3 regions of the Halomonas qaidamensis genome follow, and region 3 is predicted to be linked to each of the others. Evidence: predicted binding sites of a transcription regulator. Region 3 holds the regulator's gene; each other region holds the start of a gene.
The links. Region 3 encodes FNR, which switches genes on or off when oxygen is low (the NO sensors DNR and NnrR bind a similar motif). Its sites were predicted from a motif close to TTGATNTANATCAA; they were not measured.
Positions count from the first base shown of each region.

Region 1: K1Y77_RS07635 (cytochrome-c peroxidase) is a predicted target of FNR. The motif match lies at 2,181-2,194, and genes of this name have one in related genera.
Region 2: ccoM (cytochrome c oxidase subunit CcoM) is a predicted target of FNR. The motif match lies at 2,393-2,406, and genes of this name have one in related genera.

Region 1 is NZ_CP080627.1:1,642,293-1,646,795, forward strand. It holds gene K1Y77_RS07630 (adenosine deaminase) at 5-997, shown strand; gene K1Y77_RS07635 (cytochrome-c peroxidase) at 1,071-2,051, opposite strand; gene msrP (protein-methionine-sulfoxide reductase catalytic subunit MsrP) at 2,526-3,494, shown strand; gene K1Y77_RS07645 (protein-methionine-sulfoxide reductase heme-binding subunit MsrQ) at 3,636-4,235, shown strand.
Region 2 is NZ_CP080627.1:2,032,093-2,036,595, forward strand. It holds gene K1Y77_RS09445 (hypothetical protein) at 1-76, opposite strand, end outside; gene K1Y77_RS09450 (GGDEF domain-containing protein) at 295-1,371, opposite strand; gene K1Y77_RS09455 (hypothetical protein) at 1,416-1,928, opposite strand; gene ccoM (cytochrome c oxidase subunit CcoM) at 2,157-2,282, opposite strand; gene K1Y77_RS09460 (FKBP-type peptidyl-prolyl cis-trans isomerase) at 2,538-3,056, opposite strand; gene K1Y77_RS09465 (AmpG family muropeptide MFS transporter) at 3,175-4,503, shown strand, end outside.
Region 3 is NZ_CP080627.1:2,981,471-2,999,139, forward strand. It holds gene ccoO (cytochrome-c oxidase, cbb3-type subunit II) at 1-497, shown strand, start outside; gene K1Y77_RS13515 (CcoQ/FixQ family Cbb3-type cytochrome c oxidase assembly chaperone) at 501-725, shown strand; gene ccoP (cytochrome-c oxidase, cbb3-type subunit III) at 722-1,651, shown strand; gene ccoG (cytochrome c oxidase accessory protein CcoG) at 1,867-3,300, shown strand; gene K1Y77_RS13530 (FixH family protein) at 3,308-3,832, shown strand; gene K1Y77_RS13535 (heavy metal translocating P-type ATPase) at 3,829-6,306, shown strand; gene ccoS (cbb3-type cytochrome oxidase assembly protein CcoS) at 6,303-6,524, shown strand; gene K1Y77_RS13545 (sulfite exporter TauE/SafE family protein) at 6,521-7,216, shown strand; gene hemN (oxygen-independent coproporphyrinogen III oxidase) at 7,343-8,785, shown strand; gene fnr (fumarate/nitrate reduction transcriptional regulator Fnr) at 8,844-9,596, shown strand; gene ttcA (tRNA 2-thiocytidine(32) synthetase TtcA) at 9,593-10,561, opposite strand; gene K1Y77_RS13565 (3'-5' exonuclease family protein) at 10,628-11,275, opposite strand; gene K1Y77_RS13570 (putative nucleotidyltransferase substrate binding domain-containing protein) at 11,281-13,098, opposite strand; gene K1Y77_RS13575 (DUF4212 domain-containing protein) at 13,715-13,975, shown strand; gene K1Y77_RS13580 (sodium:solute symporter family protein) at 13,982-15,763, shown strand; gene K1Y77_RS13585 (hypothetical protein) at 15,866-16,399, shown strand; gene K1Y77_RS13590 (hybrid sensor histidine kinase/response regulator) at 16,474-17,669, shown strand, end outside.

The DNA of each region.
Region 1 (4,503 bases), 1.3 Mb from region 3:
TCGTATGCATGAATTTCTTCTCCAGCTCCCTAAGGTAGAGCTCCATTTGCACATCGAAGGCTCTCTTGAGCCTGAGCTAATGTTTGAGCTTGCCAAGCGAAATGGTATTGAGCTTCCTTATGCGACGGTTAAAGAGGCAAAAGCAGCCTATGAATTTAGTGACCTCCAGGGGTTTTTGAATCTTTACTATCAAGGCATGAATGTACTGCGCACGGAGCAGGATTTTTATGACCTGGCGATAGATTATTTCCAACGTGCTCGTGGGGAAGGGGTAGTGCATATTGATATGCATTTTGATCCACAGGCCCACCTCCAGCGTGGCATTCCCCTTGAGGTTGTGATGGCGGGCTTACTTCGTGCCAAGGAAGAGGCAGAGGCATCGCTTGATTTGTCTGTCGGTATGATTATGGCTTTTTTGCGTGACCGTCCTGTTGAAGAAGCGCTTCGAGTGCTGGAAAACGCTGCGCCGTACTGGAAGTTTATAGATGCTATTGGTTTAGACAGCGCAGAGCGTGATAACCCTCCGGCAAAGTTCCAGGCGCTTTTCAAGCGGGCCAAAGAGATTGGCTTAGTACGGGTTGCTCATGCAGGAGAGGAGGGACCTGCTGACTATATCGCCGAAGCGCTGGATATCCTTGACGTTCAGCGAATTGACCATGGAGTTCGTTGTCTTGAAAGCGACATCGTGGTTGAGCGGCTAAGGGAGAGCCAAATAGTACTAACGGTTTGCCCACTCTCTAACGTCAGTCTAAAAGTGGTTGATGATCTTCGAAATCACCCTCTTCCGCAGTTGCTTAAAAAGGGGTTGAAGGTAACGATTAGTTCTGATGACCCAGCTTACTTTGGTGGCGGGCTGCTAGCTAACCATCTTGCTTGTGCAGATGCACTTGGTTGGGATGCAGATGTCTTCCGTTTGCTGAATCGAAATGCTATCGAAGAAGCTTTTACCAGCGACCAGCGGCGCAAAGAGCTTATGCATCGTCTTGAAAGCGCCTAATGTACCTTGAACCCGCCAGTTCTTGGCGGGTTCAAGGCACTACGATTAATTGCGAAGGTTTATAACAGCCAGTTTATGGAAGGGCTGGCACTTCAAAATCGGGCATGTCGCCGGTAAGCGTATGCAAAAACGCAGTGATGTTATTAACCGTAGTTTCATCAAACTCACGACCAAGCATTTCTTGTCCCATGATGGTAACAGCTTCTTCCAGTGTCTCAGTAGCGCCGTTATTCATGTAGGGATAAGTAACCGCAACATTACGTAAGGTGGGCGTTCTGAAACGATATTTGTCGCTTTCTTCGCCAGTAACAGTAAAGCGGCCTAAGTCGGTAGAGCCAGGCACCTGAATAGCATGGAACTGGCTATCTGTCAGTGCCGGTCCACGGTGACAAGCGATGCAGCCATTATCAACGAAAGCAACCATGCCATCTTTGGCCTCGTCGCTTATTGCTTCAGCATCGCCATGCAAGTAACGATCAAAAGGCGAGTTTGGTGTGTTTAGTGTGCGCTGAAATGTAGCCAGAGAGTGCGCCAAGTTATCAGCATTGATCGGCTCTTCGTCATTGGGGAAAGCCGCTTCAAATTTTTCCTGATAGAGATCGAATTCGGTGAGTCGCTCAAGCGCAGTCTCAAGGTCCATCGCCATTTCAACGTCGGCTTCGATGGGGCCTAATGCTTGACCCTCTAGGTCTGGCTCACGGCCATCCCAGAATTGTGAACCTAAGAAGCCGCTGTTTAGTACGGTAGGTGTGTTACGTTCACCCACTTGGCCGTCATGACCAGTGGCGCGCGGAATACGGTCAGCCCAGCCTAATGCTGGGTTATGGCAAGTAGCGCAGCTGATGACGCCACTAGATGAAATGCGCGGCTCAAAAAACAGCATATTGCCCAGTTCAATTTTTTCGGGCGTCATTGAGTTATTTGCAGGTATCGGCGGCAAATGTGGTAGTGCTTCAAAACGGTCTTTGTAGCTTTGTAAGTCGTCATCTGCTGTTGCCATGCCGATAGGAACCATGGCGGCAGCGGCCACTACGACGGGTAGTATTTTTTTCATATGGATCTCCCCCTTGCCTCAATCACTCTCTAATGAGAGTTGCTTGGCTAGTTAAGCTAGCCTTAATCCTTAGTAAGGATTAATTTCAGTTAAAAAACAAGCCAGTGATCAGGTCAAAAAAGGGAAACCTTGAGCTAGATCAGATACTGGTTGTATTTTAATGTCTACATTAAGTATGGTCATGAAAACTAAGGGCAATACCTGAAAATTTTAGTAAGGTTCTGGGTGTATGATGCATATGAAATTCAATGTTGAGGAGCCTTTCATCCACTAGAAGAATTTGTGTCATAGATCATTTTATACCCTCACGAACAGTCTTGAGATGTGGCATAACCCCGGTAGAGTGCTTATGAGGGCTATCAGTCTATTTTGTCCTGTTGTTAGTTGTTATTCGAGTCGGTCTACATTTTATATATTTATTTGCCAACTAGATGCTTTTGAAAAATTTAGCTTTATTACCTCGGAAGGCTATGTATGAAGGGATATAGGTATCCAAAAATAGCGGAATCAGAAGTCACTCCCAAACATGTTTTTGAAAATCGCCGTCGTTTCCTTCAACACAGTGCTGCATTTGGTGCTGTCATGAGCTTTGCGCCAGGAATGTTAATGCCCAACACGGCAAGTGCATGGCAGCGAACATTGGCAGATAAAATACAGCAAGGCGTTAGTAATCAAGATTTTGCCGAGGGTGAGTCGCTAACTTCAGTCAATGATGCAACGACTTACAATAATTTTTACGAATTTGGTGTTCGTAAAAGTGATCCCGAAGTGTACGGTCACAAGCTTCAAACAGACCCGTGGCGTGTCAGCATTGAAGGCGAGTTTGAAAATACAGCTAGCGTCTATTTAGAAGACATACTCCGTCGCTATATGCTGGAAGAAAGAATTTACCGCCTTCGTTGTGTTGAAACATGGTCAATGGTGATCCCTTGGTTAGGTTTTCCGCTTGCTAACTTGCTAACGCATTATGGGTTGACGTCACGCGCTAATTACATTGAATTTGAATCCATTTTTGACCCTGATAACTTACGTGGTCAGCGACGCTCAATGATTGATTGGCCTTACCGTGAAGCGTTAAGAATTGATGAGGCAATGCATCCCTTAACCATGATCGCGGTGGGTATGTATGGGGAAAAAATGCCCAATCAAAATGGGGCTCCTATGCGCTTGGTGGTGCCTTGGAAGTATGGTTTCAAAAGCATCAAGTCAGTAGTGGCGATTCGAGCCCTTGAAGAAAAGCCGACGCCATCTTGGGTGGCTAAAAATCCTGAAGAGTACGGTTTTTATGCCAATGTAAACCCAGAGGTCGACCATCCACGCTGGTCACAGGCGCGTGAACGGCGCATTGGAGAAGGTGGGCGCAGAGAAACGCTAATGTTTAATGGCTATGCTGATGAAGTAGCCCAGTTGTACACTGGGATTGATCTTCAAAAACACTACTGATTTAAAAAAGCGAACCTCCGCAATTTTTTAATACGCAACCAGTGACGGCATGCCAGCAAGATTATGGGAAATGCTCTATCGGCAGGCGCTGAACGTGCCGCTCTACAGCATGCCCTAAAGTAGCGGGAGGAAGGTTTCTTAATGTTGTTTGATTCATCTAAGGTTTTACTGTTTCGCTACTTTGTCCTTTGTATAGGTATAGCGCCTGGAATCATCTTTGCTTGGTTGTGGGTAAATGGCGGTTTGGGAGCTAACCCTGCCGAAGCAGCAGTGCATTTTACCGGTAAAACAGGCCTGGTTTTGCTGCTTATTACCATTGCGTTCAGTCCCGCGTTCAGATTAACCGGTTGGCGTGGTGTTATGGCAGCGCGGCGACAAATAGGGTTATGGGCTTTTTTTTGGCTGGTGGTGCATATGCTGACTTGGTTTGGCTGGGATCAATACTGGGATTGGCAGTGGATCTGGCATGATATATGGGCGTTACATTATGTCAGATATGGCGTTTTAGCGTTGCTATTGTTGGTGCCGTTGGCTGTAACATCATTTCAATGGTTTCCACAGCACATGGGTTGGAAGGCATGGCACTGGTTGCATCGCTTTATTTATCTCTCAGCTGGGCTGGGTATATACCACTTTTGGGAGCTTACTCGTGCCGATTATTTGGTGCCGTTTGTTTTCGGTTCGGTGTTAGCGTTTTTGGTTGTTTTTCGCCTGATTGACGCTCTAATTCATCGTCAGTAATGAACAAGCGGCTTCTGCTGCTAATGCTTGAATGATGCCTAACACTGCGACAAACAATGCATAGTGTTTAAAATATCCGAGAAGGGGTTGACCGAGAAAAAAATATCGGTATGATACGCATCCATCGAACGGCGACGCCAATCGATAGCTCTTTAACAATTTGATCAGGTAATTCATGTGGGCGCTTGCCGATGAGGGTGATAAATCACCAAATATCAAGGCAAGCGGTCATGACAATGTAAATTGAAATGAATTCGTTTGAACCTTG
Region 2 (4,503 bases), 960 kb from region 3:
GAATGGTGATGTTCGCGCGCTTCAGCTTGCCCCATGGAAAACAGCGTAGGGGCAACGTAAAGTGCAGCGGCGCCAAGGCCTAAACTTGCTAGCACTTGACGGCGTGAACGCTGCTTATTCAGCAGGGAATCGGCTTCATTGCTCATATCAGCACTCCGGATTAATCGCTAGAAAGGTTATGAAACACTGTTTCAAAAACAATCCTAGCCCCGAAGCAAATGCCAAACCACCGGTTGGGCACCACTTTCCCATTGTTTACTTTTTTTAATTAACTTGCTGTGTTTTGTGAAAGCATTATGCAGCTGCGGTAATCTGCCAGTCATCACGCCCTGCGCTCTTTACTCGGTAAAGCGCTTTGTCAGCCGCTTCATAGGCAGTAGAGAGCGTGAACTCCCCTGCAGTAAAGCGCACAGCGCCAATACTCAGCGTTACCCTTTCATTATCTGGATGCGCAGGATGTTTAAAATCGGCTTCCTGTAAAGCAGAGGTCACTTGATCACAATAACTAACCAATAGCGCATCGTCATTACAAGGCACTACAGCAGCAAACTCATCACCTCCGAGTCGATACAGTTTTGCGTCTTTACCAAGCACGTGTTTGAGAAGGCGTGCTAGGCGCCGCAATAGTTGATCTCCTTCGGGGTGGCCCAAAAAATCGTTGTATTGCTTAAAAAAGTCAATATCAACCAAAATCAAGGCAAGGGATTCCCCTTCGTTATTGACGATATCTTGATGCAGCGCACTTCGATTGCCTATGCCTGTCAGGGGATCGCACATTGCCTGCTGCATCCAGATCAACATTTGCTCTGTGGCGTGCTCAGTACGTCGCAACTGACGCTCATGCATTCGCCAAAACAGTAGCCCCAGTACAAAAATCACCAAACTAGAATAGGTGACAACCTGATTATGACGGCGTGTGTTTTGAGAAAACTCATTAATCGCCATACCACGCAGATCAAGCTGGTTCATCTCAATGCGTGTTAAGCATTCAATGGGGCCTAATAATTCAGCGGCGGCGTCAAACGGTGCCACGTTATTTTCATCGAGGCGTTGGGTCAGCAACGTTAGGGTCTGAAGACTGGTATTGGTGCAAGTATATTTTTGACGATACACGTCAATATCAATTAACCCATAGGCGAGATCTAGATTAAGCCTAAGCGCTTGCTGCTCATCTTCAAACAGCGATTCGCTAAGTAAATAGCGCTGGGCACGCTGTAAATACTCCCGTGATCGGGTGGCTAACTGTTGCCCTGTCAAACTGCCTGTTTGGCTAAAATACGCTTGTATCTCTGGGTATACCCAGCGAGCTTCGTATACTATCACCACCATTAGCGCCATAAAGCTCATTAGGCTTAACGATAGCCATGTCACATAGCGCCGCTTCCTAGCGAAAGGATTAGGCGGCGGTTGGACGGTCACCACTGAGCCTCGATGCTACGAATCATCCAGATCCAATCATTGAATTCACGCAGATTTTCGATATCTCGTTGATCGTCGTACGACTGTTCTACCAAGCGCAATGGCCCACGAGAACGCAATGTAAGAGGCTCTCCATCCTCTTCTGTCACCATTAACCATTTAGGATCATCCCAGCCACTGAGCGTTACTTCGTAATCATCCCATGCTGTAAAGTGCAATGCAGGGGGAACTTCGCCAAACTGATCGATTAAAAAACGACGAAACTCAAGCCCACGCATAGCCACTTCGCGCCCTTGAAAGGGGTCAAATAGAGTCACCGTCGTTGTCGACTGCTGACGTAATTCATCGGTGGAGAGCGTTGTAGTTTTCTCACCATTAATAACACTTAATGCCTGAGCATAAGCTGGCATGGATAGCCAACTAAGTAATAGCAGAAAGCAAACAGCGCTAGCCTTTAGAAAATGATGCGTGAAACCGCGTATGGCAACAATGGAAGTAACAGCATTCATGGCAAACGTTTTCCTAGCAGTTTTATGCCTTAATTGTGCTGCTGTGTACTCTACCAGACAGATCAGCTAATTACTTAGAAACCATTCTTAACGAAACAGTTTTAGGATATCCATTTTTGCCAACAAAATTTTTTACCAACAAAAAAAGCCGGCCCAAATGGGCCGGCAACAGGAAGCTCACTATCAAAAGCAAGCCCCCTCCCCTGACGACTGTCACAACAAGCGGCGTTAATGCTTTTTACGTTCATCCTTTCGGAGATGATCACGCACGACAAAACCTACCCAACCAATCATAAAAACGATCATTAACGCGACAGTAACTAGACCGAAAATAACAGTATCATCCCAGTACATGGTGATCCCCTCCCGCCGTGATGTATGACACCATCGTAGTGTCTTAACACCGGCAGGAAGCTGACCTGGGTCAAGCTTTTTAAAGGGGCTAATCTCGGCCTATCAGGAACTTGATATGGATCAGTTTTTAACGCTTAAAGAGCCTTTCAGCGTAAAATACGTCGTACATTTTGTTCGCATTGACGTTTTAATGGCTCTTAAAATTAAAAGCCCCAGCAATGCACAAAGCAATAGACAATGTCTGCCCATTAACCATTAAAGCACTTTTCGATCTTCTACTTTGCTGTGTTCAGTTCCTGGAGGCAGTGGATGCCCTTTGGCCAATTCTGCACGGGTAGCATCCCGCACTTCTAATACATTAACCTGATAACGAAGTGTGTGACCTGCCAGCGGGTGGTTCGTATCGACCGTTACTATGTCACCATCAATGCTCAGCACCGTGACAATTTGCGGGCCTGCTTCTCCTTCAGTTTGGAAACGGCTGCCCGGTTCCAACACCGCGTTGCCAAACGACGCACGATTCACTTCTTGCACTAAGTCTTCATTGCGAATTCCGTAGGCATCAGCAGGTGCAAGCGTGACTCGCAGCTCATCTCCAGCCGTTTTATCTTCCAAAGCACGCTCTAAACCAGGCAAAATATTATCGTGCCCATGGAGATACTCTAGGGGCTTAGCACGCGCGTTGGAGTCGTCTAGCACGCGGGTGCTGCCATCGCTAAGCACATCGCTTAACACGTAGTGTAAAGTGACTACCTGATGGGCTGTAATCGACATGGAAAACTCCTCTCCGGTAAGCTATCGGCTTTGTCATGGATATCAGGCCTAGTCTATCACTGACCAGTTTTTAGTGGGCCTAGATGCAGACGTTTTCTTTCCAGGAGTGTTAATCCACATGCCCACCCCGATACCCCGGCGTAGTTGGTCGAGTGCGCTCGGTATTTACTGTCGCGCCCCTGTCATCACTATGTTGTTTTTAGGTTTTTCTGCAGGCCTGCCTTTTTTGCTGGTGTTTTCTACCCTTTCTGCATGGTTACGCAGCGATGGAGTAGAAGTGGCCGCTATTGGCTTTTTCGCCTGGATTGGCATGCTCTACTCAATCAAGTTTTTTTGGGCACCTATTGTTGACCGACTTGCACTGCCAATCCTGACGCGTTCGTTTGGACAGCGCCGTGGTTGGATGCTGCTTGCCCAGGGAATGATTGCGATAGGGCTAATTGGCTTAGCGGGGGTAAGCCCGGTGGGCAATTTGGGCTGGGTGGCGACCTTTGCGCTGCTGGTAGCCTTTGGCTCGGCCACCCAGGATATCGCCATTGACGCGTATCGCATCGAATCAGCAGATGACGATGTACAGGCTGCGATGGCTTCTACTTACATTATCGGCTATCGCGGGGGGCTGCTAGCAGCGGGTGCGGGTGCGCTCTACGTTGCCTCAGCATTTTCCTGGAATGCCGCTTATCTTTCCATGGCGGCGCTAGTAGGCATTGGCGTGATCACTGTGCTCATTCGCCCTGAACCAAAGCGCGCTTCGCTCACGGTTCAACTCATTCACGAACCAAAGGTCCGTGCCTTCATTCGTGCCAGCCGTGGCCAACCAAAAGTTTTGCGGCGTTTAGGTGCTTGGGTGATTGGTGCCATTGTGTGCCCTTTTACCGACTTCTTCCGTCGCTATGGGGTAAAGGCGCTAGGCATTTTAGTCTTTATCGCAGTGTTCCGAATTAGCGACCTTGCCATGGCCTCTATGGCAAATCCACTGTATATCGACTTAGGCTTTTCGCTGGCTACTATCGCTAACGTCACCAATATTTTTGGTATTGCCATGAGCATTACGGGAGGAATTCTTGGCGGTTTGCTGGTTGCTCGCTACGGCATTGGGCCACTGCTTATCATTGGCGCTGGCTTTGTCATGGTAACCAATCTACTGTTTGCAGCTTTGGCATTGATTGGCAACCAACTGCCCATGCTGGTGGTCACCATTATTGGCGACAACCTTGCCAACGGCTTAGCTAGTGCGGTCTTTATTGCGTTTCTCTCTAGCTTAACGTCGCGGGCGTATACCGCGACTCAGTACGCACTGTTTTCGTCGCTGATGACACTACCAGGCAAATTTCTAAGTGGTTTTGGCGGGCTGGTCGTCACCGCTCAGGGATACGCCACTTTCTTCGTAGTGGCCACTCTGCTCGGGTTACCCGCCATTCTGCTAGCCATCTGGATCAGTCGAGAT
Region 3 (17,669 bases):
CAACAGAGCCAGTTGAGGGGCTACGCCCCTTAAGCGCACTGGAGTTGGAAGGACGTGACATTTATCGCCGTGAAGGTTGCGTAGGCTGCCACTCACAAATGGTTCGCCCCTTCCGCGCAGAAACTGAACGCTATGGCCACTATAACGTAGCCGGCGAGCAAGTTTATGAGCATAACTTCCTATGGGGTTCTAAGCGCACCGGGCCTGACCTTGCTCGCGTGGGAGGACGTTATAGTGATGACTGGCACCGCGCGCACATGTATAACCCCCGCGATGTGGTACCTGAGTCGGTCATGCCTGCTTATCCTTGGCTATTTGAAAACACTCTGGATGGCGAATCTACACCGGCAAAAATGCGCACCCTACAACAGCTAGGGGTGCCCTATGACGATGAAGATATCGCCACTGCGACAGAAGACGTTCGCGGCACCCAGGAAATCACTGCACTGGTGGCCTATCTGCAGCAGCTAGGAACCGTGCTCGAGGGCACTCGTTAAGCTATGGATACGGGAACTTTCCGCGGTCTTATCACGCTGTTTTTGATCGTCGCTTTTATTGGCATTTTTATATGGGCCTACTCAAAGCGACGCAAACCAGACTTCGAAGAAGCGGCTAACCTGCCCTTCGCCGATGAAGATGATGATAAGCAACCGACCCGTGATAAGCATGCTTCGACTAAACACGAAGTGGATTCCCGCCACGACAGGGGAGATAAAAATACATGAATAATTTATGGGGTGACTCCCTATCCAGCTTCTGGAGCGCCTGGATTATTGTCATCACGCTAGGCACTATCGCATTAAGCGTTTGGATTCTATTTGCCAACCGCCGAACCGATAAAACGCCGGATGCTGATGGTAATGTCGAAACCACTGGCCATGCCGCTGATGGAATTGAAGAGTACGACAACGCATTACCTCGGTGGTGGTTTCAACTGTTTGTACTCACCGTTATTTTTGCCCTGGGTTATCTAGTGCTTTACCCAGGCTTGGGTAACTACGCCGGCGTTTTGGGCTGGTCTCAAGAAAGTCAGTGGGAAGAAGAAGTCGCTGATGCTGAAGAGCGTTTCACGCCGATTTTTGCCCAGTACCAGGAAGTACCTATTCCTGAACTGGCTAGAGACGCTGAAGCAATGCGGGTAGCAGAGCGTGTTTACTTGAACAACTGTGCGGTATGCCACGGCTCGAACGCCCAAGGGGGCTACGGCTTCCCAAATCTGACCGATGATGATTGGCTCTATGGTGGCGAACCAGAAAACATCATGATGACGCTAAACAACGGTCGTAATGGGTTAATGCCTGCTTGGCAGCAGCTTGGTGAGAATAATATTGAAAACCTCACTCAGTACGTGCTCTCGCTCTCTGATCTGGAGCATGATGCAGAGCGTGCGGCTAGCGGTGAAAGTACGTTCCTTGCGGCTTGTGCGGCATGCCATACACCAAGCGGAACGGGTAACATCGCATTAGGCGCGCCCAATCTGACAAATGACATTTGGCTTTATCAGGCACCAGGCCAAAGCGTTGCCGACTCTGTCCGTCAAACGCTGCGTAATGGTCGTAATGGCCATATGCCAGCGCAAGCGGCTTACATTGGTGAAGAACGCGTTCACTTGGTCGCAGCCTATGTCTACAGTTTACGCTTCAACGACTAGCCTTTCGTTAGCGGTATAGACATTGGTGCATGACAGGGTGCGGTTTCATACCGCACCCTTTCTTCATCTATCGCTCATCCAGACAACTTCTCTATCCGTTACACTATGATTTAGCGACACGGCATACAGTTGCGTTATCTCTAACGTTACGGGTCTTAACGCCACGATATCTATGTTGCCGCCCACTCCTGCCTTATTGAGCTGTGATCATCGCCATGGAAAAAATACCTAGCCAAGATATTACACCGTCTGTGGGGCACCATACCCCTGGAGAGAGCACAACTCAGGATATGTATGCTAAGCGCCGTCATATCTATGTGCGCGAAATTAAAGGTTTATTTCAAAAAGTTAGACGCAGCGCTAACTGGGCGCTCATGCTCGGCTTTTTTCTGCTCCCTTGGCTAAACTGGGGTGATCGACCGGCGGTTTGGTTTGACCTACCAGGCCGTGAATTCCATATTTTTGCTGCCACCTTTTATCCGCAAGAGTTCGTCCTACTTTCCTGGCTACTTATTATCTGTGCCTTTGGGCTGTTTTTTATCACGGTTTTTGCTGGGCGCGTTTGGTGCGGCTACACCTGCCCTCAAAGCGTCTGGACCTTTTTGTTTATTTGGCTTGAGCATCGTATAGAAGGCTCTAGAAACCAACGTATTAAGCTCGATAAGCAGCCCATGACTGCTGATAAAATATGGCGAAAAGGGGCCAAACATACCGCTTGGTTATTGATAGCCCTGGCCACTGGCGTCACTTTTGTGGGCTATTTCACCCCCATTCGAACGCTAGTAATGGAATTACCGACGCTAGAAGCCCATGGCTGGTCCTATTTTTGGGTTGGCTTCTTTTTAGTATTCACCTACTTAAATGCTGGCTGGCTACGCGAACAGGTGTGCATTTATATGTGCCCCTACGCTCGCTTCCAATCCGTCATGTTTGATCGCGATACATTAATTGTGTCGTATGACGAGGCACGCGGTGAACCAAGAGGCCGACGTAAAAAATCGCTTAGCCACACCCAGGCAAGAGAAGCTGGCTTTGGCGACTGCATTGACTGCGAACTATGTGTTCAAGTCTGCCCAACGGGTATCGATATTCGCGACGGGCTGCAATATGAGTGCATTACCTGTGCGGCTTGCATTGATGCCTGCGATAGCGTCATGGATAAAATGGGCTATCCTAAGGGCCTTATTCGTTACACAACAGAGAATGCGCTAGAAGGTAAAAAAAGCCATATTTTGCGCCCTCGGCTATTGGGCTACTTTGTCGCGCTGATTATCATGGTGGCAGCATTTGCATGGGCAGTTAATGACCGCATTCCGCTTAGCTTCGATGCCGAACGCGAGCGCACTCAGCTGTATCAAATGACTCGCGAAGGCCAGATCAGCAATGTTTATAGCATCACAGTACGTAACCTGGATAACGAACCGCATACCTATCAGATCAGCGTGTCAGGTCTGCCTAGCTTAACCCTGGATCATACGTCGATTAGCGTGCCTGCAGGCGAGTCGCGCATTCAGGTTGTGACCGTACTTGCGAACCCTCAAGACTTAAACCAGCCTAGCCACCCCATTACTTTTGCGCTTCAAGCAGTGCAAGATGAGCAAATCCGTCAGGAGCGTGAAGCTCGCTTCTTAGGTAATGCCAGGAGATAAATGCGTTATGTCAGATTCACCGATTACACCCTGGTATAAGCAGTTTTGGCCATGGTTTTTATTAGGCCTACTGTTTTCATCCATTGTTGTCAGCACGACCTTTGCAGTTTTGTCGATCAAAAGCTACGACGGTATGGTGGTACAAGAAGATTATTACGAACACGGCAAAGCAATTAACGTGGTGCTCGCAAAACAAGAGCAAGCACGGGCATTAAATTTAAGCGCCGAGCTACGCATTGATCCGCTGACCAGTGATATCGTTGTTGATCTTGCTGGCGATGCTCGTCCAGACAAGCTCTACCTCGATCTGATCTTTCCCACTGAAGATGACCGCGATCAGTCGTTTGTTCTAGAGCATGTCCGCGACGGGCGCTATATCACCCAAGGCCCAGACAATCTACGCTATCGCTGGTATCTACAGCTACAGCCAGAGCAAGGCGGCGACGCTGACTGGCGACTAATCGGCGAAGCACGCTTCCCTGATGAAAATACTATTGCACTACTACCGGGTGGACGCTCGGAGAACGAATGATCAAGACCCCCCTTAGCTGCTATCACTGCGGTAACACGGTGCCCGATGGGGCACCGTGGCGTATTAATATTGACGACACCCCCCAACCACTGTGCTGCCCCGGTTGCGAAGCCGTCGCTCATGCCATCGTCGATGGTGGTTTGGAAAGCTACTATCGCTATCGCACCGAAATGCCCGAGCGCCCTGATGAGCGCCAAGCTGCCAAGGCAGAAACTTGGTCAGTATTTGACGACCCTGGTTTACAAGCGCAGTTTGTTCACCCCGAAGGAGATGAAGGAGAAGTAAGGGCCACACTGGCGATAGACGGTATCACCTGTGCAGCCTGCGCTTGGCTCATCGAACACCGATTGAACGCACTAGAAGGGGTCACATCAAGCGCCGTTAACCTAACCCATCACCGCCTTCGCGTTAGCTGGGACCCAGAGGTTATTAACCTTTCTCAATTATTCGCTGAACTAGCGGCCATTGGTTACGATGCGCAGCCCTACGAGCCTGACCAAGCCCAAATGCGCTTGCAACATGAAGAACGCATGAATGTGCGTCGCCTAATTGTTGCCGCCGTAGGCATGATGCAAGTCATGATGTTCTCTATTCCCATTTATGTATCGGGGCCAGGTGAGCTTAGCGAAGACTTTTACGCTCTGTTTCACTGGCTATCATTTGCTCTCGCAACGCCCGTGGTATTTTTCTCAGCGCAGCCTTTTTTCCGTAACGCATTACGCGACCTGAAAACAGGTGTGCTTGGCATGGATGTGCCCGTTTCATTAGCCATTGGCGGTGCTTATTTGGCAAGTAGTTACGCGGTACTGTTTAACGTTGGCGAGGTCTATTTTGACTCAGTGGCCATGTTTACCTTTTTCTTGCTGTTTGGCCGCTACGTGGAAGGCCGGGCCAGACGGCGCAGCGGCCATAGCGGTAATGCGTTGAGCGGTGTTTTACCTGTGTCTGCCATTCGCTTAGAGCAGGATGGTAGCGAACGCATCCTGCCTGCCAGCGAACTCACGGAAGGCGACCGAGTGCTAATTAAACCCGGCCACGGCGTGCCGGCTGATGGCATTATCGAAGATGGCGAGTCCAGCCTCGACGAGTCGATGCTCACTGGCGAGTACTTACCAGTGACCCGTCGAGTAGGCGAATGCGTGGTGGGTGGGAGCCAAAACATGGAAAACCCACTCGTCATGCGGGTTACCCATGCAGGCAACAGCGCCAGGGTTGCTAACATCGTTGACTTAACGGATCGCGCCTTTGCCAGCCGCCCACGCCTTGCCCAAATGGCGGCGCGGATGGCTCACCTGTTTGTACTACGACTACTGATCGTTACCGCCTGTGTCACCGTCGCGTGGTGGTTTATCGACCCCTCCCGTATGTTATGGGTACTGCTTTCCGTATTGGTAGTGACTTGTCCTTGCGCACTTGCACTGGCAACCCCCACGGCACTAACAGCAGGACATGGCCAGCTGCGCCAGCGAGGCGTACTGATTACCCGTGCCGACGCGATTGAATCACTCTCCAACGTCACGCGGGTTATTTTTGATAAGACCGGCACATTGACTCGCGGCGAAATGCAACTGACTCAAACTCAACCTATTACCCAACAGCCTCTCACCCACCACCATACCCCACTCAGTGAGGAGCATGCGCAGGCTATTGCCGCGGCGCTAGAGGCGCATTCAGAGCACCCCATTGCCAGGGCGTTTCGACCGTTTCGGGATGCCACCCTGCAAGCACGCAACGTTAAAAGCGTGACCGGAAGCGGCCTTGAAGGCACGTTGAACGGCGCAACATGGCGCTTAGGCAAACCAGACTTTGCCACGACAGCCGCCCTGGCTCCACCAGGATTTGGTCAGTGGTTGCTACTCAGTGAAGATAATACGCCACGCGCTTGGTTTAAACTGCACGATGGCATTCGAGAAGATGCGGCCCAAACCGTTGCTGCCCTTCAAGCCCGCGGGCTTGAAGTGGAGCTGCTCTCCGGCGACACGCAAGAAGCGGTAGAGAGTTTGGCAGAGCAGCTCAACATCACCACTTGGCACGCTGGTAAATCGCCTGAAGGCAAGCTTGAACGGTTACGTGAGCTGCAAGCCAATGGTGAACGGGTCGTGATGATCGGTGACGGTATCAATGATGTACCGGTATTGGCTGGCGCTGACGTCGCCATTGCTATGAACGGCGCCACAGACCTTGCCCGCACACGAGCCGACGCGATATTACTGAGTCCACGTCTAATACGTATTTTTGAAGCCATTGATATTGCCTGCGCCACGCGTCGCATTATGCGTCAAAACATGATGTGGTCGGTTTGCTACAATTTTTCGGCTTTGCCCTTGGCAGCGATGGGGTTAATTCCCCCTTGGCTGGCCGCAATTGGCATGTCACTAAGTTCCTTGGTGGTGGTAGGTAACGCATTACGTCTCACGCGCTGGCGCACACCTTCTGTTACTCAGGCTGGCCTATCCACACCGGTGAGTGTATGACAATCTTATATTTATTGATTCCACTTTCACTGATTTTGCTGGGCCTCGCGGTGTGGGCGTTTTTCTGGGCCGTTAAGCATGACCAGTTTGACGACCTCGAAGGTCCCGCCCACCGTATCCTGTTTGACGATGATGAGAATGACCTGCCCCCCGAACAACGCGCCGAGCGTAAAAAAAACGTGTCTTCTTCTCAAGACAATCAAGAGCCACCCGTATGAATCCCACGGGGTTTGATTTACCGCCACTACTCGCTGCGTTTGTCTTTGGCTTAATGGGTGGCGCTCACTGTATCGGCATGTGCGGCGGCATTATGAGCGCACTCACGTTTGCCGTACCACCTAGCATGCGGCACCCAGCCCGCATGGGTGGGCTACTGATTAGCTATAACGCGGGACGCATTCTCAGCTATATGGTGGCAGGCGCTAGTGTAGCGGCACTTGGCACACTGATCTCTCTTTCACCAAACGCACGTATTGCGCTCCAGGCATTCGCCGCAGTAATGCTGATCTTAATGGCGCTCTATATCGCTAACTGGTGGAAAGGACTACTAAAAGTAGAGGCAGTCGGACGATATCTTTGGCGTTATATAGAACCGGTGGGAAGACGCCTGATGCCGGTTGTGCATCTTCCTCAAGCCTTCGCCCTTGGCGCACTTTGGGGCTGGTTACCCTGCGGTTTAGTTTATTCAATGCTAGCTTGGAGCCTAGCCATTGCAGACCCAATCGACGGTGCTCTTCTAATGGGGGCTTTTGGCCTCGGCACCCTACCTGCCTTGCTGGCAACCGGCCTAGCAGCACAGCAGCTGAGCCATTTAATTCGTCACCCTGCCACTCGCAGCATTGCCGCACTGTCAATCATTGGCTTTGCACTTTGGCAGCTGTGGTCTCTAGCACCTTACACTGCGCATTAAGCAGCCCCCATAGCTTGATATAGCTCAACGCTTTCAAAGTGCCACTGCACTAGCATAAGGATCAACAGCTGAGCGACATCGCTCAATTTGATTACATCGCTTACTTTTCACTTTGGAGCGTTCATCATGTCAGCCCATGCTACTGCTGCCTTCTCATCAACATCGTTCTCATCAACACCCACTGAAGTACCTAGCGCAACTGCCTGGAATGAAGCGCTACTGTGGCGTTACGACAAAAGTGGCCCGCGTTACACCTCCTACCCGACGGCGCTTGCGTTTCATGAGCAGTTTGGCACCGCTGACTTTACCCAGGCGTTAGAACGCAGTAATGCAAGCCGCCGACCGCTTTCCCTGTATGTACATGTACCGTTTTGTCGAAAAATTTGCTTCTACTGTGCATGCAATAAGATTGCAACGAAGAATACCGCTCTTGCCGAGCCTTACCTATCCCGGCTAGATCGAGAGATGGTGCTGACTGCACGCCATTTAGACACATCGCGCCCAGTTCAGCAGTTGCATTGGGGCGGTGGTACTCCCACGTTTCTTTCTTTAGCACAAATGGGAGACCTGATTGATCGCCTCGACGCCCGTTTTGGTTTATCTGGTTCAGCGGACCGCGATTACGCGATTGAAATTGATCCCCGCGAAGCAGACGTCTTTACCCTGCGCCATTTGCAGTCGCTTGGCTTTAACCGCTTAAGCCTGGGCGTACAGGATTTAAACCCGCAGGTACAAAAAGCGATTAACCGTGTGCAGCCCCGGGTGCTTACTGAAACACTCATGGAAGAAGCGCACCGCCTTGGCTTTCGCTCGCTCAATCTTGATTTAATCTATGGGCTGCCCTTTCAAACGGAAAAAAGCTTTGCTGAAACACTGGGCCAGATTATCGAATTAAATCCTGCCCGCCTGTCAGTATTTAACTATGCCCATATGCCCACCCGTTTTGCCCCTCAGCGACGTATCAATGAAGCAGACCTCCCCAACGCTGACGAGAAGCTGGCAATATTGCATACCACCATTGAGATGCTAACTAACGCAGGCTATGTGCATATCGGGATGGATCACTTTGCGCGCCCAGATGATAGTCTTGCAATTGCTCAGCGCAACGGAACCTTGCAGCGCAATTTTCAGGGTTACTCTAGCCATGCACAGTGCGATTTAGTTGGATTAGGCGTCTCCGCCATTTCACGGATTGACGATGTTTACGCACAAAATCCGACTCAGCTTGATCAATACGAAACATCTTTAGATCAAGGTAGGCTGGCAACCGTCAAAGGATTAAGGTTAAATAAGGACGACCTAATACGCAGAGACGTCATTGAGCGGCTAATGTGCGATATGTGCATTGATTTAGCAGCCATAGGAAAGCGTTGGAACATTGATGCTAGCGACTATTTTTCCACTGCTCTTGAACAGCTGCGTAACGCTGAACAAGATGGATTAGTCACTTTTCATCAGCAAATGATTAGCGCCACCCCTATTGGTCGGCTGTTGATTCGCCATCTAGCAATGGCCTTTGATGCTCGCCTCGCGGATCAGTCGACCCAACGCTACTCAAAGATTGTGTAAGCTTCTTGAGACGTCTTGCCCCAGGGCCTATCATGGCTAACGAGAAAGGGAGAATGATATGCCACACCCCGTCAGCCAACGACGCTCACTGTTGCAAGAAGCACGCTGCCAAACTTGTAGCTTAAGCTCACTGTGTCTACCGCTCGCATTAGAACTTGAAGACATGAGCCAGTTTGATGCGATCATCCGTCGCCGTGCACCACTCAAAAAAGGCGAGCCACTGTTTCGTCAGGGCGACCGTTTTACCAGTGTGTATGCCGTTCGCTCAGGCAGTCTAAAACAGGTGACCAGCGAAGGTAATGGCAACGATCAACTGACAAATTTCTACCTGCCCAGTGAACTGGTCGGATTGGACGGCATCGATGAAGAGCACTACCCCGGTAGCGTGATTGCCCTGGAAACTACCACAGTGTGCGAAATTCCGTTTGATCGTTTGGATCTACTTTCTGAAGAACTTCCGGAACTGCGTGGACAGCTATATCGCAGTATGAGTAAAGAGCTGCGAGACGATCGGCGCATGATGCGCTTGTTATCACGCAAAACTGCCGATCAGCGCTTGGCCAGCTTTTTAGTCACGCTTTCAGACCGTTTTCGCCGGCGCGGGTACTCGCCTTACAGCTTCAGGCTTTCTATGTCCCGCGCAGACATTGGTAATTACTTAGGCTTAGCGGTAGAAACGGTCAGCCGAATTCTTAGTCGCTTTCAACAGCAAGAAGTGGTCGCAGTTTCGGGGCGCGAGGTTAATATTTTAGATATGCAGCGTCTTATTACACTGGCTGAAGAAGAAGAGCAGCCGACTGCTCTACGCTAAGACTCAACGCTAAGCGTTTGAATACGGCGCTCCATCAGCGCCGCCTGCTTGGCTTCTAGCCCTGTAAAGTCAAACAGCTGGCGATCTGCTAGCTGTGAAGGCGCCACATTGGTCACCGCTTTGAACATGCTTTCTAGACGCCCTGGGTGCTTTTTATCCCATTCGGCCAACATATCTTTTACAATTTGTCGCTGAAGATTGGGCTGAGAGCCACACAAGTTACAAGGAATAATGGGGAATTCCATTAGCCTGGAAAATTCCACAATATCAGCCTCTTTGCAGTAGGCAAGGGGTCGAATGACAATATTTTTGCCATCATCTGACAAAAGCTTAGGTGGCATTGCTTTTAAAGTGCCTCCAAAGAACATATTTAGAAACAGTGTTTCCAAAATGTCTTCACGATGATGCCCTAACGCAATTTTTGTCGCACCAATCTCTTCAGCAAAACCATAAAGTGAACCACGCCTTAATCGAGAACAAAGCGCACAGGTCGTTTTGCCCTCTGGGGTTTTCTCTTTCACCACTGAATACGTATCACGCTCTAGAATGTGGTACTCAACACCCAATTTATCCAAATACTGGGGCAGCACATGCTCTGGAAAATCTGGCTGCTTTTGATCCATATTGACAGCGACCAAAGAGAAGTTAACCGGTGCATTTCGCTGTAGGTTGAGCAGTATTTCCAGCATCGTATAGCTATCTTTGCCACCAGACAGGCACACCATCACCTTGTCACCTTCACCAATCATCTGATAGTCAATAATGGCATTGCCGACTTCTCGCCGTAAGCGCTTTTGCAGCTTATTGAATTCACGCTTCTGCTTAGCATCGTGATGGTCGGACTGCGCCTGAAGGTGATCAACAGAACACTTGTCTGCAGAAGTATTTTCAGACGCTGCGGGATCAAAATAATCAGGTGATAGCATAATGTGGGCACTGCCGATGGTAGAAGAAGCAGCGGGCATTCTAACAATACTCGTTCCCTGCACCCAACATAAACGGGCTAATTCAACGTTAATAGGAATAATACGCTAAACGTGCCGAGCTGCCTCACGTTGCAAACGTAGATACAAAAGAGCACTCGCCGTTGCATCCCCCAATACGCCGATCCATTGGAAAACTGGCATTTGCCAGCAAGCTAATGCTTCTGCAATCTGACTACGCATCTCACTCTGAGGATGTAGCCGGCGTAACTGGCGATAGTGCAGCTTTCCAACATCGACCTGGGCGTTAGGCAAACCAAATCCTATCCCTACTTTGAACAGATGGTTTAGATGTTCCAACGAGTGCTCTAACTGCCAACCAATTAGCGGCCGATTACCAATAAATTCAGCCAACGCCCCAAGATGCTCGGCGTTAGGCATGAGCACTTTGTCAGTCGCATACAGCTGCTGGTGTCGCCGCAGCGTAGCGCTGTTGCTTCGCTCATCTGCCAAGGTTGCCACCCAAGCTTGGCTGGTATGCACTCTACCCGGGCTAAAGATAACCGCAGCTACACTAACCACGGGCGATTGGCCTGGGCTAACCTGACAAGCAAGCGCTACCATCTCCTCCCCCATGTAGGGCTGAAAAAGCCAAGCGTAGGAAGAGTCTGCCCAGCGTCTACGGTCGCTTTCACGCTGCATTAATGTACGTAGCGAGCCACTAAATAGTGACATATGCCGGTCTAACAAGCGCATTCCGCTCACGAATACTCCAAATGATAACGATGGGAAAGCCGCTGTTTAAAATCTTTCACGATATGCAGCGCCTCACGCAATAGGTCACGTTCAAGGGATGAAAGTTCTTGCACCACTACACGGTTACTACGCTGCTGATTCGACGCTTCTGCTGTTTGCAACTGCTGCTTTAAACGTAATTCAGTGAACAGTGCCAACGCTTCGCCCAGGTCATCAGCAAAACGGCGATCAAGACGACCATCTTCTGCTAGAGCGTCCAAGCGGTCTAGGGTGGACGTAGCGTTAATTCGTCGCTCAAGGGCCATTGTGCGCACCCCGTGGACAATCGGGAAGATGCCGCCTTTTTTGATATCAATGCCATGCTGGGGCTTCTTTAAGGAACCGAATAAGGTAAGCGGCGTAGAAAAACGCAGAGCTGCACGAGCAAAATATGACAGCAATAACTCATCACGCGAGCAGCGTTCAAATAACGCTGTACGCACACTGTTTAGCAATTTCGGATCTCCTGCAACACCATGAGCGTCCAACAAAATTGCTAACTTCATTAGACTATCGCCATCTCTTGCACTCACCCATTTGGCAATGTTGCTTTTCCACTGCGACACCGTGCCAACCCACTCAGGATTAGACACCATAATATTACCGGGGCATGGAGGATAACCGAGCTGAATTAACGTTTGAGTCAGCGCATTCATATCTTCGGCAAGCGAAGGCCAGTGACTATCATCAGCTAAAATAAGGCCATTATCTTGATCTGTTTTGAGGATCTGCTCACCGCGGCCCTCACTTCCCATGACCATCAAACAGCTTTGGGCGTGGTACTGCTCAGGAATGATAAATGACCATGCTTTGCTCATGATTCGGCCGTTCAATGCAGCCAATAGATCCATGGCAAAACGCAGCTTGACCCCCTGAGCCATCAGTGCATTGACCAGTTCAGGCGTGCGTTGGCTAGCAGCTGCCAATGCTTCCAAACTATTAGCCTGCTCCACCTGTAGACTAACCACATAGCTACGGCTAGAAAAATAACTAAGTACATCTGTCAGTTCCACCACCCCTTTTAAGGCATCCTGTTCCATGACTACTACACGCGTCACCTTATGACGTGTCATCAATACAAGTGCTTCAAATAGGTACTGGTTCGGCGTAACAGTTACCAGTGAAAAATGGGCCACCTTTTCGACGGAAGAAGTGTGATCATAATTGTCGAGCACAATACCATTGAGCAAATCAGTTTTTGTAACGATGCCAAACTTACCTTGAGTATTGACCAGTAGACTGTCGGCATGGCTATCGTTGAGTTGCCCCACTGCGCTAGCAATATCGGTAGAAGCATCCATAATCAGTGGCTCACGCATGCATTCACTAACTTTTGCCAGCATGAAGCCCGCCATCGTCACACCGCCTTCCGCTCGCTTCTCGGTCAACAGCCGCGCCTTGTGTGATAATGACTGTTTAAAGAAGCTTTCAAAGTCAGGATGATGACGGCAAAGCTTTATAAACAGCGCTTTTGGCATCACATAACACAAGCACTCCTGCTCAGCTTGGAAACGGTACCGACTCTTGCCATTCAGAATACTAATGGCACCGAACAAATCACCTGACGTGTAATGCCCAATCCGTGCACTAGATGCAGGCAGGGTGGGATCAATTTCAGCAACTTCACCTTTATGAATTAAAAACACTGACTCACCCGTTTGCCCCATCTCAATGATAATTTCATTGCGGTCAAAATAGGCGATGTCCATACCTCGACGAACGTGGTCACGCCCTTCATCATCGATTAATGTAAAAGGGAGCTGGGAAAGATCAACGTCAATCATAAATGACCCCACTTAATCGTGATGAAGAATAAAGATGTTTTAAAATACGGTTATTTGCTTGAAAGTTTCATTTGACCCTTTCACATTATACTTTTAGCTATAGAGCTAACGTCGAAACGACGTTAGCTTATCGACCAAAGTAGTGACTCTCTTAATTAAGCTTGGCCAATTAACTCTGACGTTTATTAAAAGTAGCAAACATTGCTTTTGACTAACCCATAGACCATCGTCCTATCACAAGACAAAAAACGCTAAAAAAATATAAAAAAACTTCAAAAACAAGTCGTTATTTACCACATCAAACGTCATAATGTTTCAAAGAAGCTCATTGATACCAAAGTCTGGGATTTATTTTTTGCAATTATTGCCCACTATTAACAACGAGCCACACAGGGTAATCATGCGTTATTCGCACGATGCTTACCGATTCACTACACAACCGTAATCAATGCCATAATAGGCACTACCGCTTAATCAACAAGGTAATGCGCTTAACCGTGCTAATTCATCACAGATAACTAAAAAAGCGTTTTTCTATGACGGATTACCCTGATGGATCACACGCTATCCTGAGTTCACTTTCCAACCCTAAAAATCACAACTGGAGAGCAACACAATGGCAGATGACAAAGCTAATGCTGCTGAATACTGGAAAGCCAACGTTCGACTAATATTCGGATGTCTAGCCGTTTGGGCATTTGTTTCCTACGGATGCGCTATTCTTTTCCGCCCCCTGCTAGCTGGTATTCCCGTTGGCGGGACTGACTTGGGCTTCTGGTTTGCTCAGCAGGGCTCCATCCTCACTTTTATCGTGCTGATCTTTTTCTATGCCTGGAAAATGAACAAGCTTGACGAAAAATTCGGTCTTGGGGAGTAAGTCAGCATGAGCCAGTTTGCAATTAACTTACTATTTGTTGGCGCTTCATTTGCGCTCTATATCGGGATTGCGATATGGGCGCGAGCGGGATCGACCAAAGATTTCTATGTCGCTGGTGGCGGCGTTCACCCTATCACGAACGGTATGGCAACGGCCGCCGACTGGATGTCAGCTGCATCGTTTATTTCCATGGCGGGCCTGCTAGCATCCGGTGGATATGCTAACTCTTCTTTCCTAATGGGTTGGACCGGCGGCTATGTTATCTTGGCAATGTTGCTAGCGCCTTACCTACGCAAGTTTGGCAAGTTTACGGTGCCTGACTTTATCGGTGACCGCTTTTACAGCAACACAGCGCGCTTCGTCGCGATTGTGTGCTTGATTGTTGCTTCTGTGACCTACGTTATCGGTCAAATGACCGGTGCAGGCGTTGCTTTCTCACGCTTCTTGGAAGTGAGCAACACCTGGGGCATCTGGATCGCAGCATTGATTGTTTTCCTATACGCCGTTTTCGGTGGTATGAAGGGCATCACCTATACACAGGTTGCCCAGTACGTAGTACTTATCATTGCTTACACCATTCCGGCGGTGTTTATTGCCATGCAGCTTACTGGCAACCCGATTCCGATGTTTGGTATGTTCAGTACGCATACTGAATCCGGCATTCCGCTACTGACGAAGCTAGACGAAGTAGTTAATGCGCTTGGCTTCCGCGACTATACCGCTGACGTCGACAATAAGCTCAATATGGTGTTGTTCACACTCTCGCTGATGGTGGGTACAGCAGGTCTGCCACACGTTATTATTCGTTTCTTCACCGTACCTAAAGTTGCTGATGCACGTTGGTCCGCTGGCTGGGCACTGGTGTTCATTGCACTGCTTTACCTTACCGCGCCTGCGGTTGGTTCCATGGCACGCCTGAACTTGGCGACCACGGTGTTTCCAGAAATGGCGGGGCAGGTGGAAAACTACGAAGAAGCAGCCAACAATCCGATTCTCTATGAAGATCGTCCGGAGTGGGTGCGCACGTGGGAAGAAACCGGGCTTATCACCTTCAACGACCTCAATAACGATGGCCGCATCCAGATGTACAACGATGCTGTCGATTTCTCTGATCGTGGCTGGGAAGGTAACGAGCTAACGGTAAACAATGACATTCTCGTTCTGGCTAACCCTGAAATCGCTAATTTGCCAGGCTGGGTTATTGGTCTTATCGCTGCCGGTGGTATCGCAGCGGCACTCTCAACCGCTGCGGGTCTGCTCTTGGCAATTTCATCGGCTATTAGCCATGACTTGATCAAAACAATGATCAATCCGAAGATCTCTGAGAAAGGGGAAATGCTGGCAGCACGTATCTCTATGGGTGGCGCCATTCTTCTGGCTACCTATCTTGGGCTTAATCCGCCAGGGTTCGCAGCACAGACCGTAGCTCTTGCCTTTGGTATCGCCGGTGCATCGCTGTTCCCAGCGCTAATGATGGGTATCTTCTCTAAGCGCATGAACAGCAAAGGCGCAATTGCCGGCATGCTGGCAGGCTTAATCTGCACCTTGCTGTATATTTTCACTTACCTAGGCTGGTTCTTTGTTCCCGGCACCAACATGCTGGCTAACACACCAGACAACTGGATCTTAGGCATCTCACCACTGTCCTTTGGTGCAATAGGGGCAATGATCAACTTTGCAGTTGCCTTTGCTGTCTCTAGTGCAACGGAAGAGCCTCCACAAGAGATTCAAGACCTGGTAGAAAGCGTTCGTTACCCGAAAGGTGCTGGTGTAGCGGTTGACCACTAAGTCATAATCGACCCCTCCTTGGCGCACTGCCATCAGGTTCGGATCGATACTTATCATCGGGCTTCCTTAGGGAGGCCCGATGTCATTTAAGAAGGATAATTTATGATATGGCATCTTGTTGCCGCTGTATTCGCAGGGCTTGCCGCCGCAGGGATAGGCCTACTGCTTAGAACACTCACTCGCAAGCGGCTACCCAAGTGGATAGTGCCCGTCTTTGGTGGTTTAGGCATGCTGGGGTATCAGGTCTCCACCGAATATAGCTGGTTTGATCACAAGCGTTCTCAACTGCCCGAAACAGCTATCGTCATTTCCAGTGACACCTCCAGCGCGGTATGGCGGCCTTGGACGTTTGCCTATCCTATGACGACTAAATTCAGCATTGTTGATAGCGACAATGTACGCGCGCGCCGCGTTGACAATGAGCTCATCGCTGAGTTTATTCTTTACCAGTTTGAACGTCACCATACCGACGTACTGACCACACAGCCTTATATATTGAACTGCACTCACCGCGAACTAATGCCCCTAAATGCGGAGACAGGTGATGCTGAAGTAAGCAGACTACGCACATTGCGGGAAACGGCTCCTTTGCTGACAACTGTTTGCCAACTTGCCGCTGACCAGCAGCAGACGTAGCGGTCTGCCTTCGCTTAAAATGAAGCGTTTATTCGCGTAGTCGCTAAGTGAAGCTTTTAATGTAGGGAGACAACATGTTCCATGGCGGTCTACTGGTCGCAGTATCGCTGCTTTATATTGCAGTGTTATTTGGCATTGCCTGGTTTGGTGACCGCCGTGCACGTACCCATGGTGCCAGCCGCCGACGGCCAATTATCTACAGTTTGGCATTGGCAATTTACTGTACCTCGTGGACGTTCTACGGCGCGGTAGGGCAAGCAGCCACGGCGGGCTGGTCGTTTGCGAGTATCTTTGTTGGCCCGATCTTAACGTTTTTACTGTTTTGGCCTGTACTGGCAAAAATGATTCGCGTTGCAAAGCATCAAAACGTTACGTCAATTGCTGACTTTATTGCCTCTCGCTACGGCAAAACGCAATCTCTCGCCGCCTTTGCCAGCTTAGTCGCCCTTATTGGCACTCTGCCCTACATTGCGCTGCAATTAAAAGCGGTGTCTACCACGTTTAGTGTGCTTACCGACGCTGCGGATATGACCCATACGCCGCTGTTTGGCGACACTGCATTTTACGTCGCGATTGTCATGGCGATCTTCGCCATCCTGTTTGGGACACGTCATACCGATGCGACAGAGCATCACGAAGGACTAATTCATGCCGTAGCTTTCGAATCTTTGATAAAGCTATTGGCCTTTGTGGTACTCGGCGCTTTTGTTACCTGGGGCATGTTTGATGGCCTAGGTGAGCTAATGGGCCATGCCGAGAGCCAGTTAGAGCTACAGCGCCAGCTAGCCAACCAAGACTTTGGCCAAAGCTTCTGGGCACAAACGCTGCTTGCAATGCTCGCCATACTTTGTCTGCCACGCCAATTTCATGTCGCCGTTGTGGAAAATATCCATCCGGATGACGCCACAAAAGCACGCTGGCTATTTCCACTTTATCTACTCGCGGTCGCCTTTTTTGTTGTGCCTTTAGCGGCGGCCGGCCTGTTACTGTTTTCTGAAAGCGGGGTCGAGCCTGATACCTATGTACTTGCCCTTTCTATGGCATCCGGCCAGCAGTGGCTGACGCTTCTCACCTTTATTGGCGGTTTTTCTGCCGCCACAGGCATGGTGATTGTGGCGGCAGTGGCGGTTTCCATTATGATTTCTAATGAAATAGTGATTCCGGCGCTATTTAGACTGCGTTGGTTTGACACCAAAGCACGCGATTATGGGCGCTTGGTGTTACGCGCACGCCGTCTGACCATTGTCGCTGTCTTGGCGATGGCTTACGG